Regions from separate parts of the Burkholderia theae genome, predicted to be linked through region 1. Evidence: predicted binding sites of a transcription regulator. Region 1 holds the regulator's gene; each other region holds the start of a gene.
The links. The regulator FNR, encoded in region 1, switches genes on or off when oxygen is low (the NO sensors DNR and NnrR bind a similar motif). The targets are predictions, from matches to a motif close to TTGATNNNNATCAA.
Positions count from the first base shown of each region.

Region 2: the regulator FNR is predicted to act here: its motif matches at 1,822-1,835, upstream of ACN22W_RS21915 (universal stress protein).
Region 3: the regulator FNR is predicted to act here: its motif matches at 2,919-2,932, upstream of clpB (ATP-dependent chaperone ClpB).
Region 4: the regulator FNR is predicted to act here: its motif matches at 2,362-2,375, upstream of ACN22W_RS21140 (TraR/DksA family transcriptional regulator).

Region 1 is NZ_CP183462.1:2,713,413-2,717,946, forward strand. It holds gene ACN22W_RS29815 (DUF3005 domain-containing protein) at 233-643, shown strand; gene ACN22W_RS29820 (universal stress protein) at 1,229-1,696, shown strand; gene fnr (fumarate/nitrate reduction transcriptional regulator Fnr) at 1,800-2,546, shown strand; gene ACN22W_RS29830 (LysR family transcriptional regulator ArgP) at 2,607-3,500, opposite strand; gene ACN22W_RS29835 (LysE/ArgO family amino acid transporter) at 3,607-4,227, shown strand.
Region 2 is NZ_CP183462.1:981,088-985,621, reverse strand. It holds gene ACN22W_RS21925 (DedA family protein/thiosulfate sulfurtransferase GlpE) at 1-167, opposite strand, end outside; gene ACN22W_RS21920 (cupin domain-containing protein) at 355-861, opposite strand; gene ACN22W_RS21915 (universal stress protein) at 1,234-1,704, opposite strand; gene ACN22W_RS21910 (PAS domain S-box protein) at 2,315-4,429, shown strand; gene ACN22W_RS21905 (response regulator transcription factor) at 4,426-4,534, shown strand, end outside.
Region 3 is NZ_CP183461.1:2,179,936-2,184,469, reverse strand. It holds gene glp (gephyrin-like molybdotransferase Glp) at 1-694, shown strand, start outside; gene moaD (molybdopterin converting factor subunit 1) at 714-971, shown strand; gene moaE (molybdopterin synthase catalytic subunit MoaE) at 982-1,458, shown strand; gene ACN22W_RS10295 (group III truncated hemoglobin) at 1,518-2,078, opposite strand; gene ACN22W_RS10290 (Rrf2 family transcriptional regulator) at 2,329-2,847, shown strand; gene clpB (ATP-dependent chaperone ClpB) at 3,005-4,534, shown strand, end outside.
Region 4 is NZ_CP183462.1:813,050-817,583, reverse strand. It holds gene polX (DNA polymerase/3'-5' exonuclease PolX) at 1-1,656, opposite strand, end outside; gene ACN22W_RS21140 (TraR/DksA family transcriptional regulator) at 1,804-2,196, opposite strand; gene ACN22W_RS21135 (undecaprenyl-phosphate glucose phosphotransferase) at 2,587-3,993, opposite strand; gene ACN22W_RS21130 (Crp/Fnr family transcriptional regulator) at 4,005-4,534, opposite strand, start outside.

The sequences.
Region 1 (4,534 bases):
TTAAGGGTGCTGCGGCGCCCCGGCGCGGGCAGAGGCGGCGAGATCGCATCCCCTGTCGCCGCTTCGCAGGAAAAGAATCATACTCTGTAGAAAACGCGTCTTCTAGCTGAAATAAATCATGACAAATCAGTGCGCGTCGCGCGACCGCGGCGATCGCCCGCGCGCCTTTTCCCGTCATGCCCGGAACGGGATTTGCTTCGATCCGGACCGCTTCGCCGCCAGGAGAGCCGTGATGGAACCATCCGGTCAAACAGGTCTTGCGCATCCGCACAGCGTCGAGCTCGACAACGACGACACCCACGACAGCACGGTCGACACCGACGGCAAGAACCGCGAAGCATGGCTGCTCGCCGGCGGCGGGCCGATCCCGCCCGACCAGATCACGGGCAGCAACGCGTCGCTCGTCAATGCGGTGCCCGAAGCCGGCGACGGATTCGCCGGTTTCGACAGCCGCCCCGGCGGCAACCATCCGGCATTCGCGCTGCGCGCGGGCTACGTGGTGATCGAGAAAGGCTTCGCCGCGCCGTCGCCCGCGGACGACCAGCAGTTCGGTCCCGTCCACCGGATGTACGGCAGCGCGTACTGGCCCGGCCACGGGCGGAAGCCGGAGCGCGTGATCGAGCTGACGGCCTTGCCGAAGTAGCCGGCGCGGCGTTTGAATCGATCGTTCGTTTGCAAACTGGCGTCGGTCGACGGCCGATGGTTGAGGATCGGCGCACGCGACGGGTGCTCGAACGAACGATTCCGCGCATCGGCACCGGCGGATCGATGCATGCCGCGCATCGCGATCACGCACCTCCGTTGATCGAAGTCATGTCGAAACGGCGCGGTTGCGGTTGAATAACGATGCGTGCGGTTCGTCAGACTGGCTGTTGTGCCGTGTCGAACCGGCATGCGTGCGTCGCGCGATGCGCGATTTCGATGCCCGCGCATTCGTTCCACGCGACGATGCCGTCTTCATCCGTGTTCGTCATGCGTTCGATTGTCGAGCGCCTCGCGGAGACTGCACCGACCACGGATGCGACCCGACCATGCGACACGCGTCGCGCAGCGCAGGTTGCATCACGTGCATGGCTGCTCTTCCGCAGCACCGGAAACATCGCGGCCGCGCGGCAGGACCGGCACCGCACTGCAAAGTCCCCGCCATTGGTTTACTCTGCCTCGCAGCAATGCTGAGCCTGATCGGCCATCCGGCCGACTTCGTTTCAACCCGCCACTCGGAGACACTATGTACAAGCGTATTCTGGTTGCCGTCGACGGCAGCGACACGTCCCGCCATGCATTCGATGCCGCGCTGGCGCTCGCGAAAGCACACGGCGCCGAGCTGCAACCGTTCTACGTCGTCGAAAACGCCGCGATCTACTACAACGTGCCCGGCTACGATCCGTCCATCCTGCGCGATCAGCTCGTCGCGCAGGGCGACGCGCTCGCGAAGGATTTCACGAAGCTGATGCAGGCAGCGGGCGTGAAGGGCGAGACGCGGCTGAACGAAGCAACGTCGCTCAACGACGTGTCGTCGCTGATCCTCGAAGGCACGAAGGCATTCGGTGCCGATCTGCTGGTGCTCGGCACGCACGGCCGCCGCGGGTTCCGCCGTCTCGTGCTCGGCAGCATCGCCGAACAATGCGTGCGCCACGCGACGCTGCCCGTGCTGCTGATTCCGGCGGCCGCCAACGTCGACGAGCAACCTGCCTGAACGGCGTTCGGCATGCGCGCGCGGTCGCGACGTTTTGTCACCCGACAGCGGCAATTTGCGGTGGGACAATGATTCCGTCGATTCAACGCCGGAGTAAACGATCATGCTGACGCCCGTCGCTACACGTCCCGCCGCCACGCCTCATGCCGGCAGCTGGGCTCCTCGCCAGGCCGCGCACTGCTCGTCGTGCGCAATGCGGCACCTGTGCATGCCGCAGGGCCTGGCGCCCGAAGCACTCAGTCGCCTCGAGTCGGTCATCTGCGCGGCTCGCCCCGTCAAGCGCGGCGAAGCGCTGTTCCGCGAAGGCGACGCATTCGACAATCTGTATGCGGTGCGCTCGGGTTCGCTGAAAACCGTCGCGACACGCCATGACGGCCGCGAACAGGTCACGGGCCTGCATCTCGCGGGCGAAGCGCTCGGCCTCGACGGCATCTGCGACGACACGCATCCGCGCACCGCGGTCGCGCTGGAAGACAGCTCCGTCTGCGTGATTCCGTACAGCGCGCTCAAGACGCTGTGCTCGGAAGCCGGCTCGATGCAGTTGCGCATGCACAAGCTGATGAGCGAACAGATCGTGCGCGAAACGTCGCAAACGATGCTGCTCGGTTCACTGAATGCCGAAGAACGTGTCGCCGCTTTCCTGCTCGACGTGTCGTCGCGCTACCTGAAGCGCGGTTACTCGCCGTCGGAATTCAACCTGCGGATGACGCGCGAAGACATCGGCAGCTATCTCGGCATGACGCTCGAAACGGTCAGCCGCACGCTGTCGAAATTCCAGAAGCGCGGCCTGATCGAAATGCAGGGCCGCCACGTCCAGATCGTCGACTTCGACGGCCTGCATCAAGTCTGATGATGTCGCCCGGCGCGCGCTTGCCGCGCGCCGCGCGCGTCCCCCGTATCGCGCCGTCGATCAATCGAGAAACAGCGCGGCACGCGTCTTGAGCGCCGCGCTGAAATCGTCGAGCCAGCCGATCGACAGGCGCCAGCTCTGCCAGTAAAGATCGATGTCGGTGGTTCGTCCCGGCGACATGTCGACCAGTTCGCCCGCCGCCAGTTGGCGATCGACCATCCGGTCCGGGCACATTCCCCATCCCAGCCCCGTTTCGCATGCGCGCAGGTAGCCCGCGACGTGCGGTATCCAGTGCTGCGGCGGATCGAGGTCCGCACGCGTCACGCGCCGGATGAAGCGCGCCTGCAGGCCGTCCTTCGGATTGAACATCACGCACGGCGCGCGGCGCAGCGCGTCGCGCGTGACGCCCTTGCCGAAATAGCGCTCGTGAAATGCCGGCGAGCACACCGCGCGATATCGAATGCGCCCGAGCCGCGTCGAGCGGCAGCCCTGAATCGGCTCGGCCTGCGCGGTCACCGCGCCCTGTACGCTGCCGTCGCGAATGCGCGCCGCCGTGTAGTCCTGGTCGTCGATCACGAGGTCGAGCAGCATCTCGCGCTCCGTGCAGAACGGCCCCACCGCATCGATAAACCACGTCGCGACGCTGTCGTCGTTGACGGCCACGCGCAACATCGGCCATGCGCTCGTGATCGAGCCCGGCAGCGCCGGCATCCGGCCGCCCAGTTCGGCCTCGAGCAATTGCACGCGTTCGGTATGCCGGCACAGCAGCGCACCGGACGTCGTCGCGACGCACGGCTGCCCGCGCTTGACGAGCACGCTGCCGACGCGCTCCTCCAGCAGTTTCACGCGCTGCGACACGGCCGACGGCGTGACGTTCAGCTCCTTGGCCGCGCGCTCGAACGAGCCGTACCGGATCACCGCCGAGAGCGCATCGAGCAGGGCGTAGTCGAGCATTAGATTTCCTTAATCTGCATTAGGTGATTTAGCTTCTCTTATTTTCATGCTGACCGCAGACTAGCGCTACCCGATTATTCCGTCTACTGCTGCTATCGCTGTCATCATGAACTGGCTTGCTTTCTCTCACGGCGCCGCCCTGTGCGCGTCGCTCATCGTCACCATCGGCGCGCAGAACGCGTTCGTGCTCCGGCAGGGCATCATGCGTTCGCACGTCGGCAAGATCGTGCTGCTGTGCGCGCTGTCGGACATGCTCCTGATCGGCGCGGGCGTCGGCGGTGCGTCCGCGCTCGTCGAACGCTATCCGACCTTCGTTCATGCGGTGCTGTATGTCGGCCTCGCGTATCTCGCGTGGTTCGGCATCAACGCGCTGCGCCGTGCGCTCAAGCCGGGCCACGAAACGCTCGACGTGCGCGGCGACGCGGTCGCACCGCCGCCGCAGCGCGGCATGGCGGTCGTGCTGATGACGCTCGCATTCACGTGGCTCAACCCGCACGTGTATCTCGACACGTTCCTGCTGATCGGCACGGCCGGCGCACGCGAGCCGGAAGGCGCGCGGTCCGCGTTCGCGATCGGCGCGATGACGGTCAGCGTCGTGTGGTTCCTTGCGCTGGGTTATGGCGCACGACTGCTGGCGCCGTGGTTCCGCAAGGCCGTAGCGTGGCGCGTGCTGGACGGCGCGATCGGCAGCATGGTGCTGTTCCTCGCGGCGGTGCAGTTGCGCTGACCGGCTCGCCGTCGCACGGGCGGCTGCTTGCCGCCCGTCTTCCCGTCCGCTCCGGCGCAACGCCGGGGCAGCCCGCCCTCCCGCTCGCCACCCGTCGCGCAAGCCGCCGACAAAAATTCGCTCCCGATCCAACGCGGCCGTACGACGCGCTCGCGTAACGGACGAACCGTCCGTTACTCGCCGCAAATCGCCCACCATCGCGGCGCCGCGCCGCCTGCACGAATCCGATCGATCGGCGAGAATGTCCGGTGTCCCGCGACCACGGCGGAACCGCACCGCGCCCCCGTCTCGCCGCGATCGTTTTGGC
Region 2 (4,534 bases), 1.7 Mb from region 1:
GCCGCGAACATGCTGGTCCACGACGCCTGCCCCATTGCCGCCATCGTGCCGCCGAGAATCAGCATCGGCACGGCCGGCACCGGCACGCCGAGCTGCGTGATCAACACGCTCGCGAACACGGCCCAAGGGCCGAGCGACGATGGAATTGCAATCGGAAAGTGCCACACGGCGGCGCTCCTGGAAGACATGCGGGCCGTGCGACCGGGGGCGTCGGGACGGCTGCGCAACGGCCGCCGCGGCACGTCCGCAGCCGACCTTGTGCATGACGGGCATTCTAAACGGGTTTGGCCACAATCGCGCGGAACACACGCCGTCCGCGCGGGCTTCGGGCCGCTGCCTGCACCGCTGTCGCGCTCACGCGTCCGGACGCGGCGCGAGCTGGGCGACGTGTTCCGCGTAGTCGGGAAACGCGGCGGCCAGCGTGGCCGGATCCGCCAGCTCGAATTCCGCGAACTCGAACCCCGGCGCAACCGTACAGCCGACAAGCGCGACGTGCTCCGGCAACGCGCAGCGCGCGCCGAACCAGCATCCGGCCGGCACGACCGCCTGGAACACGGTGCCCGGATGCGTGAGCGGGTTGCCGAGCCGGTGGATCGTCAGCCCGTCGCGCTCGTCGAGCACCCACACTTCGATCGGATCGCCCGCGTAGAAATGCCAGACCTCGTCGGAACGGATCCGGTGCCACGACGAATAGGCGCCGTCGCACAGCAGGTAGTAGATCGCGGTCGACGCGGCGCGCGGCGCGCCGTCGGCCGGCCGCACGACCGCATCGGTCGCGCGGTAGGTTTCGCGGAAATAGCCGCCCTCGGGGTGCGGCTGCAGGTTGAACTGGCGAATCAGGTCGGCGGCGGAAATCGGCATGGCGGATGACGTCGGTAAGGTAAGGAACCGGGCATCCGGCGTACGGCCCCGTTCATCGCGGATGCGACCGGGTCGGCTACTGACGGATGCCGCAGCGTCGATCGCCGCGGCCATGCACGCGGCGAAGAAGCGGACACCGGTCGATGCTGCCAGAACTGCGTGTCGGGATGCAACCGCGGGCGCGCAAAAACGCCCATGCGTGCGCATCCGGGGCGCCCTCGTCCCGACGACGCATGCGTCGAACGCGACAGGCGCACTCGCGCGCGGTGCGCCGATCGGCGCGTCGCGCGTTTCATCACGCAGACATCCGGCGAACGCGAGCGGCAGTCCCCTGCCCGCGATCGCTGATGCGTCAGCGCCTCACCGCGTGCATCACGCGGCCGTCGGCGCGGCCGGCTCGTCGTGCCGCACCAGCAGCACGGGCCGGTCGGCCGCGCGCAGCAGCGATTCCGCGACGCTGCCGAGCAGCAGCCGGCGCAGCCCGTGCCGCCCGCTCGTGCCCATCACGATCAGGTCGGCGTCGGCTTCGGCCGCCGTGCGCATCAGCACCGTGGCGACGTCCTCGCCGTATGCGTCGAGCGCGCGCACGGAGCCCTGCACGTGCTGCTGCTCGAGCACCGCTTTCGCGGCGTCGAGCACCGGCGTCGCGGCAGCGGTGGCGGCCGCATCGCCGTCGCGCTCGGCCGCGAAGCCCGCATCGACGTCGACGAGCTGCGGCCGATGCTCGACAACGTACGCGCAAGTGACCTCGCCACCGGACGCCGCTGCGATCCGGATCGCCTCGTTCAGCGCGAGACGCGCGCTCGGGCTGCCGTCGAGCCCGACGAAAATCCGCTTGTACATGGTCCGTCCCTCCGACCGGACACGCGTCGCGCGTTGCGCAACGGCGGCCCGTTACCGCAAGCCGACCCGGTGCCGACTTGCCTGCCGAACAGTCTGCTCCACGTGCCGACGCGCCTCTTGATGCGCGTCAAGCGCGGCCGGCACGCCCGCTGCTCCGCACCGTTTGCCGCATTTTCAGCTGACCCCATTACATAAAAAGTGTAAAACGCGCACAATTTCATCTTGAAAACAGACGTTGCACGCAGCCGGTGCGAGTTTTGCCCGGTTTTGCCGCGCTGCCCGAGTGCTAAGGGCCTGTTCACGCTAATAACGGACTTGCGAACGTGCCTTGCCGGCTGCAATGCAAGGAGTGAGGAGCGCCGTTTGGCCGAGCCAAACAAGCGACGATCGACGCCGCAGTGCGGCCGGCAAGGCACGTTCCCCTGATTTGATAGAACATTTTTGTGGGGCTGGCCACCAGAAGGGCCGATCGCCGCGTCATGCTCCTCGCGAATACGCTGAGTATTCGCATCGTCGCATTCCTTGCGCTCGGCCCTTCTGGTGGCCAGCGCAAGCCCGTTATTAGCGTGAACAGGCCCTTAGGCTGCCCCGACAACCGAATGACCATCGAATGACCGCCAGTGGAACCCCGACGCGTGATGCCCGAGGGCCCACGCGCCTCCAGATCATGTTACGCCAGCCGCTCGCGGCCGGCGTCGTTGCGCTATGCGCCGGCGCGGTGCTGTCGCTCGGCGTCGCCCTGCTGGTGCGCGAGCAGTGGCAAGGCGCCGTCCGTACACGCTTCGAACGCCGCACGACGCACGTGACCGCGATGCTGCGCCACGAACTGCAGTCCGGCGTCGCCGTGCTCGAAGGCGCGCGCGGCGTGTTCAATCTCGTCCCGGACATGACGTCCGAGCAATGGCGCCGTTATGCGGAGACGCTCGATCTCGACAGCGGCCGCTCGCCGGTCCGGCAGATCGGCTATGTCCCGCTGCCGCCCGCGACGCGCAATGCCCTCGCCGGCGCGAGACCGATGCCGGCGGGCGCGTTCGCGGCCGCGACGCTCAGCGCGCCCGCATCGAGTTCGTCGGTCGTGCGCTTCGGCACGTCCGACGCCGCGCCGCTGGCGCGCGCGCTGCAGTCCGGCGACATCGCGCTCGGCGTCCACTCGGCCGACGACGACACATCCCGCGACGCGCGCACCCTCACGCTGTTCCTGCCCGTGACCACCTCGCCGCACGCGGCCGCCACGCCGTCCGGCACGCGCGAAGCCGGCGCCGACGGGGTGCTGTTCGCGGCGCTGAGCCCGCGGCGCCTGGTCGAGCGCGCGCTCGACGCGGAACGCGGGATCGACCTGTGGATGACCGCCGGCGGCGATCGGCGCGCGATCGTCAGCGTCGAGACGACGACCGACGAGGCGTCGACGTCGCCCGACCTGTTGCGGCGCACCGAGGAACTGAATTTCGGCGGCACCGTGCTGACCCTCGCCTATTCCGCGGACGGCCGCCCGAGCGCGACCGGCGCGCAGCGCGCGGCCGGCACCGTGCTCGCCGCGGGACTGATCGCGTCGTTCGCGTTCGCGGCACTCGTCCATGCGCTGGTGCGCGGCCGGTCCAGCGCCGCGGCGGATGCCGGCGCGAGCAGCCGCGGCATCCTCAACGAGGCGCGGATGATGGGCATCATCCGCTCGTCGATGGAAGCGATCATCACGATCGACGAGAAGCAGACGGTCGTGATCTTCAATCCGATGGCCGAGCAGGTGTTCGGCGTGTCCGCGATGGAGGCGATCGGCGCACCGCTGTCGCGCTTCATCCCCGAACGGTTCCGCGCCGCGCACGCGAAGCACGTCGACCAGTTCGGCGTGACGGGCGTTTCCGAGCGGCAGATGGGCCGCCAGCGCGTGCTGTTCGGGCTGCGTGCCAACGGCGAGGAATTCCCGATCGAGGCATCGATCTCGCAGATCCGCGATGCGTCGGGCAAGCTCTACACGGTGATGCTGCGCGACATCACCGAGAGGCTGCGTGCCGAGAACGCGCTGAAGCGGTCGCGCGAGGAATTGCGCGAACTGTCGGCGAACCTGCAGAACGTGCGCGAGGAAGAAAAGACCCGCATCGCGCGCGAACTGCATGACGATCTCGGCCAGCAACTGACCGCGCTGAAGATGGACCTGTCGGTCGTCGAGCAGCAGTTGCGCGTGCCCGGCCGCGCGCAACCCGACGAGGACGTGCAGTCGCACCTGCAAGGCATGCGGCGGCTGATCGACGCGACGGTCGCATCGGTTCGGCGCATCGCGGCCGACCTGCGGCCCGTGATGCTAGACGATCTCGGCCTCGTGCCCGCGATCGAATGGCTCGCGAACGATTTCACGAACCGCTACGGAATCGATGTCGAGCGTCACGTCGAAACCGGCGGCCTCACCTTTACCAGCGCGGGCGCAACCACGCTGTTCCGCATCGTCCAGGAAGCGCTGACGAACGTCGCGCGCCATGCGGATGCGACGCGCGTCGCGCTGCGGCTCGACGTCGAGGAAGGCTTCTGCGTGTTGCGCGTCGCGGACAACGGCCGCGGCGCGGCGCCCGGCGGTCCGGCCCACGAGGACAAATCGTTCGGCCTGATCGGCATTCGCGAACGCGCACACATGCTGGGCGGCACCGTGACGATCGACACCGCGCTCGCGCGCGGTTTCTCGATTACCGTGTCGTTTCCGCTCAGTACCGTTCAACAGGAATCGCTTATCTCATGATCAAGGTGCTCATCGCCGACGACCACACGCTCGTGCGTGACGGTCTACGACACATCCTCCAGAACGCCACCGGATTCGAGGTGGCCGGAGAAGCCTGCGACGGCC
Region 3 (4,534 bases), on a different replicon from region 1:
CGTCGCGGTGTTCTTCACCGGCGACGAACTGACGATGCCGGGCGAGCCGCTGAAGCCCGGCGCGATCTACAACTCGAACCGCTTCACGCTGCGCGGGCTGCTGGAGCGGCTCGGCTGCCACGTGACCGACTACGGGATCGTGCCCGATTCGCTCGCCACGACGCGCGACACGCTGCGCGAGGCCGCGCGCGATCACGACGTGATCCTGACGAGCGGCGGCGTCTCGGTCGGCGACGAGGATCACGTGAAGCCGGCCGTCGAGGCCGAAGGGCGGCTCGCGCTGTGGCAGATCGCGATGAAACCCGGCAAGCCGCTCGCCTTCGGCGCGGTACGCCGCGGCGACGATCGCCCCGCCGCCCATTTCATCGGGCTGCCGGGCAACCCCGTATCGAGCTTCGTCACGTTCCTGCTGTTCGTGCGGCCGTTCCTCTTGCGCCTGTCCGGCGTGCGCGACGTCGCGCCGCGCGCGCTGTCGCTGCGTGCCGACTTTTCGCAAGGCAAGGGCGACCGGCGCAACGAATTCCTGCGCGCGCGCGTCAATGCGGCCGGCGGCCTCGACCTGTTCCCGAACCAGAGTTCGGCGGTGCTGACGTCGACGGTCTGGGGCGACGGCCTGATCGACAATCCGCCGCAGCACGCGATCAGCGCAGGCGAGACCGTGCGTTTCATTCCGTTTTCCGAACTGCTGTCGTAACGCGACGGCTTCCCGACTCATGAAGATTCAACTGAAATTTTTCGCAAGCGTACGAGAGGCACTGGGCGTGGCCGACGAGCAGGCCGACGTGCCGGACGGCGTGACGACCGTCGGCGACGTGCGCGCGTGGCTGCGCGTGCGCGGCGGTGCGTGGGCCGAGACGCTCGCCGAAGGTCGCGCGTTGCGCATGGCCTGCAACCACGAGATGACCGATCCCGACACGCGCCTCACCGAGGGCTGCGAAGTCGCGTTCTTTCCGCCGGTGACGGGCGGTTGACGAGCACGCGATGGCAACGATACGCATCCAGGCCGACGACTTCGATCTGAACGCCGAAGTGACGGCGTTGCGCGCGCGCAACCCGAAGATCGGCGCGGTCGCGTGCTTCGTCGGCACGGTGCGCGACCTGAACGAAGGCGATTCGGTCGCCGCGATGGAGCTCGAACACTATCCGGGCATGACCGAGAAGGCGCTCGAGAAGATCGCGGCCGAGGCCGGCCGGCGCTGGCCGGGTATTGACGTCGCGATCGTGCATCGCGTCGGCAAGCTCCTCCCGCTCGACCAGATCGTGATGGTCGCGACGGTCGCCGCGCACCGCGGCGATGCGTTCGCGTCGTGCGAGTTCGTGATGGACTACCTGAAGACCGAGGCGCCGTTCTGGAAGAAGGAAACGACGCCGGACGGCGAGCGCTGGGTCGATGCCCGTACGACCGACGATGCCGCGCTCGCGCGCTGGGGCGTCGAATCGGGCAACACGCCGCGCTGAACGCGCGTCCGCGCGCTGCGGCCATGTGCCGCAGGTGCGCAATCGGTGCGCGACGCGCGTTACGCGTCCGGATCGGCGCTGCGCCCGATGATCTTCGTCGGAAACGGCTCGCCGCGGGCGCGCGACGGCAACGCATGCGGGTCGTCGCCCGTGTCGCGGCGGCGCGGCGCGATCGCGTCGAGCAGGGCCTGCTGCTCGGGCGGAATCCGATAATCCCAGCCGAACCGGCTCAATTGCAGGCTCTGCGCGATCCGCAGCGCGGGTTCCATGAAGCGGATCGCCGCGGGCGGTGCGTAGCGCGTCTCGACGGTCTTCAGGAACAGCGACAGCCAGCGGCTGAAATGGGCCGGTTCGATCCCGTCGAGCGGCTGGTGCGCCTGCTGCACGTTGCCGCGATAGCCCTTGGTGCCGAGCACGAGGCCCGACCAGAACGTGACCATCTTCGGCAAATGGTCGTCCCAGCGGCCGGCCAGCTTCGCGTCGAACACGGGCCCGAGCAGCGGATCGGCGCGCACGCGGTCGTAGAACGCGTAGACGAGCGCGCGGATGTTGTCTTCGGTCGGCTCGGCATCGCGAGGGCGGGCCGGGGCGGTATCGGGCGAGGCGGGGATGGCGGTCATGGCAAAAAGGGCCGGGAGAGCTGGGCAACGTCAACGCGGCGGCGCAGGCAACGGACAGGACGCCGGCCGGATTTTGACGCAAAATAGCGTCCAACACCCCCTGAAAAACGTGCAGATGTCACGCATCTTATATGTGCGCGCGCCATCCCGGCAACCCGGGCTGCGAAACAGGGCCGTCGGTCGGCCCCGCGCATCCCGATCGGCCCGGTTCACGTGACCGGGGCATGATCGATCTTTTCCGTATTCGCCCATGAGACTCACCGACTACACCGACTATTCGCTGCGCGTGATGCTGTACCTTGCCGTGCGCGGCGAGGGGCTCGCGACAATCCAGGAGATCTCGGATGCCTACGGCATCTCGAAGAACCATCTGATGAAAGTCGTGCAGCAGCTCGGCGAATTGGGATGGGTCGACACGGTTCGCGGCCGCAATGGCGGGCTGCGCCTCTTCCCGGAATCGCTGCGGCTGACGGTCGGCCAGGTCGTGCGCGCGACCGAGAGCGACTTCGCGCTGGTCGGCTGCTTTTCGACCGACGACGGCGAGTCGCGCGGCTGCGTGATCGAGCCGCAGTGCCGCCTGAAGGGCGTGCTGGCGGCCGCACGCGATGCGTTCTTCGCCGAACTCGACCGTCACACGCTCGGCGAGCTGGTCGAAGATGCGTCGCCGCTCGTGGCGTTGCTCGGCATCCGTCCGTTCGCGCTCGTGCGTGCCGAGCCGTCACCGGACGAAGCGGCTGCAGCCGTCGAGCCGCCGTCGACGGCCGGCTGACGCGCGGGCACCGCGTCCCGCGATCCGGTCGCGACCTGCTCCCGGGCCGCTTCACGGATATCCAGCAATTTTTGCGCTGAATCAACCCGAATTTCGCTTGAAAGCCGCATAACCATCCTCATCTTGGTGTTAATCGAAAATTGGAGGTCTCGACTAAATGAGAATCGACAAGCTCACCACCAAGTTCCAGGAAGCACTCTCGGACGCGCAAAGCCTCGCGGCAGGCCGCGACAATCAATACATCGAACCCGTTCACGTACTGGCGGCGCTGGTCGCGCAGCAGGACGGTTCCGCCCGCTCGCTGATGTCGCGCGCGGGTGTTCACATCCAGGCGCTGCAAGGCGCGCTGAACGAAGCCATCTCGCGCCTGCCGCAAGTGACGGGCACGGGCGGCGACATCCAGATCGGCCGCGAGCTGGCCGGGCTGCTGAACCAGGCCGACAAGGAAGCGCAGAAGCTCAACGACACGTTCATCGCGAGCGAGATGTTCCTGCTCGCCGTCTCCGACGACAAGGGCGAAGCCGGCAAGCTCGCGCGTCAGCACGGCCTCACGCGCAAGTCGCTCGAAGCCGCGATCGCCGCGGTGCGCGGCGGCTCGCAGGTGCATAGCCAGGACGCGGAAAGCCAGCGCGAGGCGCTCAAGAAATACACGGTCGACCTGACCGAGCGTGCCCGTGCGGGCAAGCTCGATCCGGTGATCGGTCGCGACGACGAAATCCGCCGCTCGATCCAGATCCTGCAACGCCGCACGAAGAACAACCCGGTGCTGATCGGCGAGCCGGGCGTCGGCAAGACCGCGATCGTCGAAGGGCTTGCACAACGGATCGTCAACGGCGAAGTGCCCGAGACACTGAAGGGCAAGCGCGTGCTGTCGCTCGACATGGCCGCGCTGCTCGCGGGCGCGAAGTACCGCGGCGAATTCGAGGAGCGCCTGAAGGCCGTGCTCAACGACATCGCGAAGGACGAAGGCCAGACGATCGTCTTCATCGACGAAATCCACACGATGGTCGGCGCGGGCAAGGCCGAAGGCGCGATGGATGCGGGCAACATGCTGAAGCCGGCGCTGTCGCGCGGCGAGCTGCACTGCATCGGCGCGACCACGCTCGACGAATACCGCAAGTACATCGAGAAGGATGCCGCGCTCGAGCGCCGCTTCCAGAAGGTGCTGGTCGACGAGCCGAGCGTCGAGGCGACGATCGCGATCCTGCGCGGGCTGCAGGAGAAGTACGAACTGCACCACGGCGTCGACATCACCGACCCGGCGATCGTCGCCGCGGCCGAGCTGTCGCATCGCTACATCACCGACCGTTTCCTGCCCGACAAGGCGATCGACCTGATCGACGAAGCCGCTTCGAAGATCAAGATGGAAATCGATTCGAAGCCCGAAGAGATGGACAAGCTCGACCGCCGGCTGATCCAGCTGAAGATCGAGCGCGAAGCCGTGAAGAAGGAGCCGGACGAAGCGTCGCAGAAGCGCCTGCAGCTGATCGAGGAAGAGATCGACCGCCTCGGCCGCGAATACGCGGACCTCGAGGAGATCTGGACCGTCGAGAAGGCCGCGGTGCAAGGCAGCGCGCAGTTGAAGGAAGAGATCGAGAAGGTGCGTGCGGACATCGCGCGGCTGCAGCGTGACGGCAAGCTCGAGAAGGTCGCCGAACTGCAGTACGGCAAGCTGCCGCAGCTCGAG
Region 4 (4,534 bases), 1.5 Mb from region 1:
CGTAAGCCAGCCGCGCCGCGCCTGATCGACCCCGTACGCGAGATTGTCGAGTTCATCCGCGCTGCACGCATCCGAACCGATCGCCACCGGCACACCGGCCTTCGCGGCCTCGCGGCACCAGATGTCCGGCAGGTCGAGCCGCCGCGGCTGCGCATCGAGTTCGACGAAGCAGCCGCGCGCCGCGGCCTGTGCGATCACACGCGGCAGGTCGAGTTCGCATGCGTCGCGCTCGCCGAGCATGCGGCCGGTCGGGTGCGCGAGCATCGTGAAATGCGGATGGTCCATCGCGCGCAGCATGCGCTCGGTCTGCGCGTCGCGCGACAGGTCGAAGCCGTCGCGTACCGCGCCGACCACGAGATCGAGCCGGCCGAGCATCGCATCGGGCACGTCGAGGCTGCCGTCTTCGCGAATGCCGGCCTCCACGCCCTTGAGCAGCACGAAATCGTCGAACGACGCATTGACGCGATCGATCTCGTCGAGCTGCCGCGCGAGCCATTCGAACGCGTTGCGGCCACCGCCGGCATGCGGCGTCCGGTCGGTGATGGCCAGATACGCGAGCCCGCGTGCGCGCGCCGCATCGGCCATTGCGCGCAGGCTGTCGCGGCCGGCCGATGCGTCGGTATGCGCATGCAGGTCGCCGCGGACGTGCTTGCGCTCGACCAGCACCGGCAGCGTGCCGGCGCGCGACGCGTCGATCTCGCCGCGATCCTCGCGCAGTTCGGGTGGTACCTCGTGCAGCCCGATTGCTTCGTAGACCGATGCCTCCGTCGCGCCGGCAATCCGTTCGTCGCCGCGAAACACGCCGTATTCGTTGATCTTCAGCCCGCCGGCCTGCGCGATCCTGCGCAGCGTGATGTTGTGCGCCTTCGATCCCGTGAAGTAGACGAGCGCCGCGCCGAACGCATCGGCATCGACGACGCGCAGGTCGACCTGCAACCCGTTGACGAGCACGACGCTCGAACGCGTCTTGCCGTGTGCGAGCACGCGCGCCACGTCGCCGTAGCCGACGAATGCGTCGGCGACGGCGACCGGATCGCGTGAGGTAACGAGGATGTCGAGATCGCCGACCGTCTCGCGGCGACGGCGAAAACTGCCGGCCGGCACGGCCTTGCCGACGCCTGCGACCGCGCGCAGCCGTTCGAGCAACGGCATCAGCGCGTGCGCGGCATCCGGCAGCAGGAAACGTTGCGGATCGCGCAAGCGCTCGTCGATCGCGTCGAGCAGGTGCGCTTCGGTTCTCGCGCCGAAGCCCGGCAGCTCGCGCACGTGCCCGTTCTTCGCTTCGGTGCGCAACTGTTCGAGCGAATCGACGTGCAGCGCGTCATGCAGCGCTTTCACGCGCTTCGCGCCGAGCCCCGGCACCTCGAGCAGTTCGACGATCGCGCCCGGCAGCGCATGGCGCAGCGTTTGCTGCAGTTCGCAGGTGCCGGTCGCGGCGATCTCGCGCAGCTTCGACGCGAGGTCGGGCCCGATCGACGGAATCTTCCCGAGATCGTCGCCGTTCGCGACCATCGTCGGAATATCGCGCCCGTAGTCGGCGATGGTACGCGCGGCATTGCGGTACGCACGCACGCGGAACGGGTTGGCGCCCTGGATCTCGAGCATGTCGGCGATCTCGGCGAACACGGCCGCGCACTCGGCATTGCGGATCGGCATGATCGGCGTGGCTCCCTTCCACGTGGATGACGCCGCGCGTGCGCGACGGCGCCTGCCTGCCCGGCGCCGCATGTCGACGCCGCCGGGCGCCCGTTCGTCATCGTACGCCGACCGCGCAGCACATGCAGCGCGCAGGCGGCCGTCACGTCAGAGCGATGCGCGTGGTGTCGTGGCGTACCGTCGTTCGTAGATCGACTGGCAATGCGTGCAGCGTTCGGCGGTCGGACGCGCGAGCAGGCGCGCGTAGGCGACTTGTGCATCGCAATCGATGCATTCGCCGTAGCTGCCGTCGCGCATCCGCTGCTGGGCGCGGCCGACGGCACGCAGTTCGGTCAGCTTCATGCCGATCAGTGCATGGTCGACGTCGACGAACAGGTCCGCGTTTGCCTCGTCGCCCTCGTCCGGCGCCGCGCCGGCAAGGTCCGCATAGGATTCCGACGCGCGCTGGTCTTCGCTCGTGCGGATTTCCGCACGCAACGTCAACTCGCTCTCGTTCAGGCGCTGTTGCAGCGTCCGCCGTTGTTGTTGGTCGAGCGCCATGGCCATCTCTCCTGTTCCGGGTTCCGCGCGGAAATGCGGCGCGCGGTGTCGCGCCGGTGTGCGGCGGGCATGGCAAGACCGGCGCCGCCGCGCCCGGATGCACGCCCGGACACGTGAAGCGCCGAACGCATTCGATGCAGGATAAACCCATTGAACACGTGTGTGTTGACGGGAATCAGCGGGCCGTCGACGCGCGCGACACGCTCGCGGAAACTGGGGACCGACGCGAAATCGCCACGCTCGATGTGTGCCGGGAAGCCCGGTGGCGCAACTGCAGTGCAGCAATTCGCTGCGCCACTGCAGGCTTCCTTCGACACACTCGTACCGCCGCCAACCCGTTCGTTGGCGGCTTTTCACACGACGCACCACTTCCTGGATGATTCGCAATCCTCAGAAAGCATTCCGCCCGGTGAAACCGCGCACGACCGTCAACAGGATGATCTTCATGTCGAACCAGAAGCTCCAGTTCTGCATGTAGAAGAGATCGAACTTCACGCGCGCTTCCATCGCCTCGACCTTGCGCGTCTCGCCGCGATAGCCGTTCACCTGTGCCCACCCGGTGATGCCGGGCCGCACGCGGTAGCGGTACATGTAGCTGTCGATCAGCTGCCGATAGAAGTCATCGTGTTCGATCGCGTGCGGGCGCGGGCCGACGACCGACATCTGCCCGAACAGCACGTTGAAAAACTGCGGCAGCTCGTCGAGCGACGTGCGCCGCAGGAACGCGCCGACCGAGGTGATCCGCGAATCGTTGCGCGATGCCTGCCGCACGACGCCCGGCTGCGCACGATGCACGCGCATCGTCCTGAACTTCAGGATGTTGAACTCGCGGCCGTCGACGCCCTTGCGGCGCTGCCTGAACAGCACGGGCCCCGGCGACGACAGCTTGACCGCGATCGCCAGCATCGACAGCAGCGGCAGCAACGGAATCAGCACGCCGACCGCGAACAGCCGGTCGAACGCGAACTTCGCCCACAGCTCCGGCGCGGAGCGCGGCGTAGTCGCGAGATTGATCGCCGGCATGCCAAGCACGTCGGTCGCCGAGCGATCGATCACCGCCATCCGCCGCACGTCGGGCAACAGCCGCAGCTCGACGAATTCGTCGCGCAACTCGCGCACGATGCGCTGGATCCGCCACTCGTGCGACATCGGCAGCGTGAGCCACACCTCGTCGATCTCGCCGCCACGAATCAGGTCGCGCAAGGTGTTCCAGTCGTCGATCACGGGTACGCCGCCGATGCCGCCCGTGGCGGCCTGCGTGTCGTCGTCGAATACGCACGCCGCCACGAAGGGGCCATTCGGCGCCAGTTGCATCCGCTCGATCGCCACGCGCCCGTACGCCGTTGCGCCGACGACGGCGACGCGGCGCTGTCGCGCGCGCGGATCGTCACGTGTCAGCGCGAGTGCCAGCAGCACCGCGCGACCGAGCAGCAGCGCCGCGTCGCCGGCCAGCACCGTGCGCACGATCCAGCGGGGCGTGACCGTGCCGCCGCGGTTCATGATCCACATCGTGCCGGCCACCGTGAGCACGCTCGCGCAGACGACGGCAACCATCGTCTGCGTCAGCGCGTGCACGCCGCCCTGCGCCGCCATGCCGCCGCGCACGGTGCGCAGGTAGCGCGGCAGCAGCGCCGCGGTCAGCACGCACAGCAGCGCGATCGCGCCGCGCTGCGCGTCGGACAACTCGCGCCAGGCAAGGCCCGACGCCGCCTGCGCCGCAAGCGCGCCGGCCAGCGCGAGCACGACGTCGGCCGCCGCGATCGCGGCACGCCGCATCGCATTCGTTCCACCGGACATCGACTGCATCGTCACGCACCATGTGCCGGGAATCCGCAACGTACCTCCGGCAGGCGGGGGCGAACCGGCGTCGGCCTCGTATTCCCGCGCGTGCCGAGCAACCGGCGATAGTCGGCGCGAATCAGGTCGTAGCATTCGCATGCGTGATGTTCGAGACCGTCGCGGTCGAGCACCGTGATGCGGCCGCGGCGCTGCCGGATCAGCCCGGCTTCCTGCAGGCTGCCGGCCGCTTCCGTCACACCCTCGCGCCGCACGCCGAGCATGTTCGCGATGGTTTGCTGCGTGACGGCCAGCTCGTCGCCGTCGATACGGTCGTGCGCCAGCAGCAGCCAGCGGCTGAGCTGCTCGCTGACCGAGTGATGCCGGTTGCACAGCGCGCTGCGCGAAATCTGCGCCATCGTCGCCTGGCAGTAGTTGAGCAGCAGCCGGTAGGTTGCCGGCGAGCGCTCGAATTCGGTGCGCATCACACAGCTCGGCACGCGATACGCCATCCCGCCGATGCGGACCTCGATCCGGCTCGACGCCGCGGCGCCGCCGACCA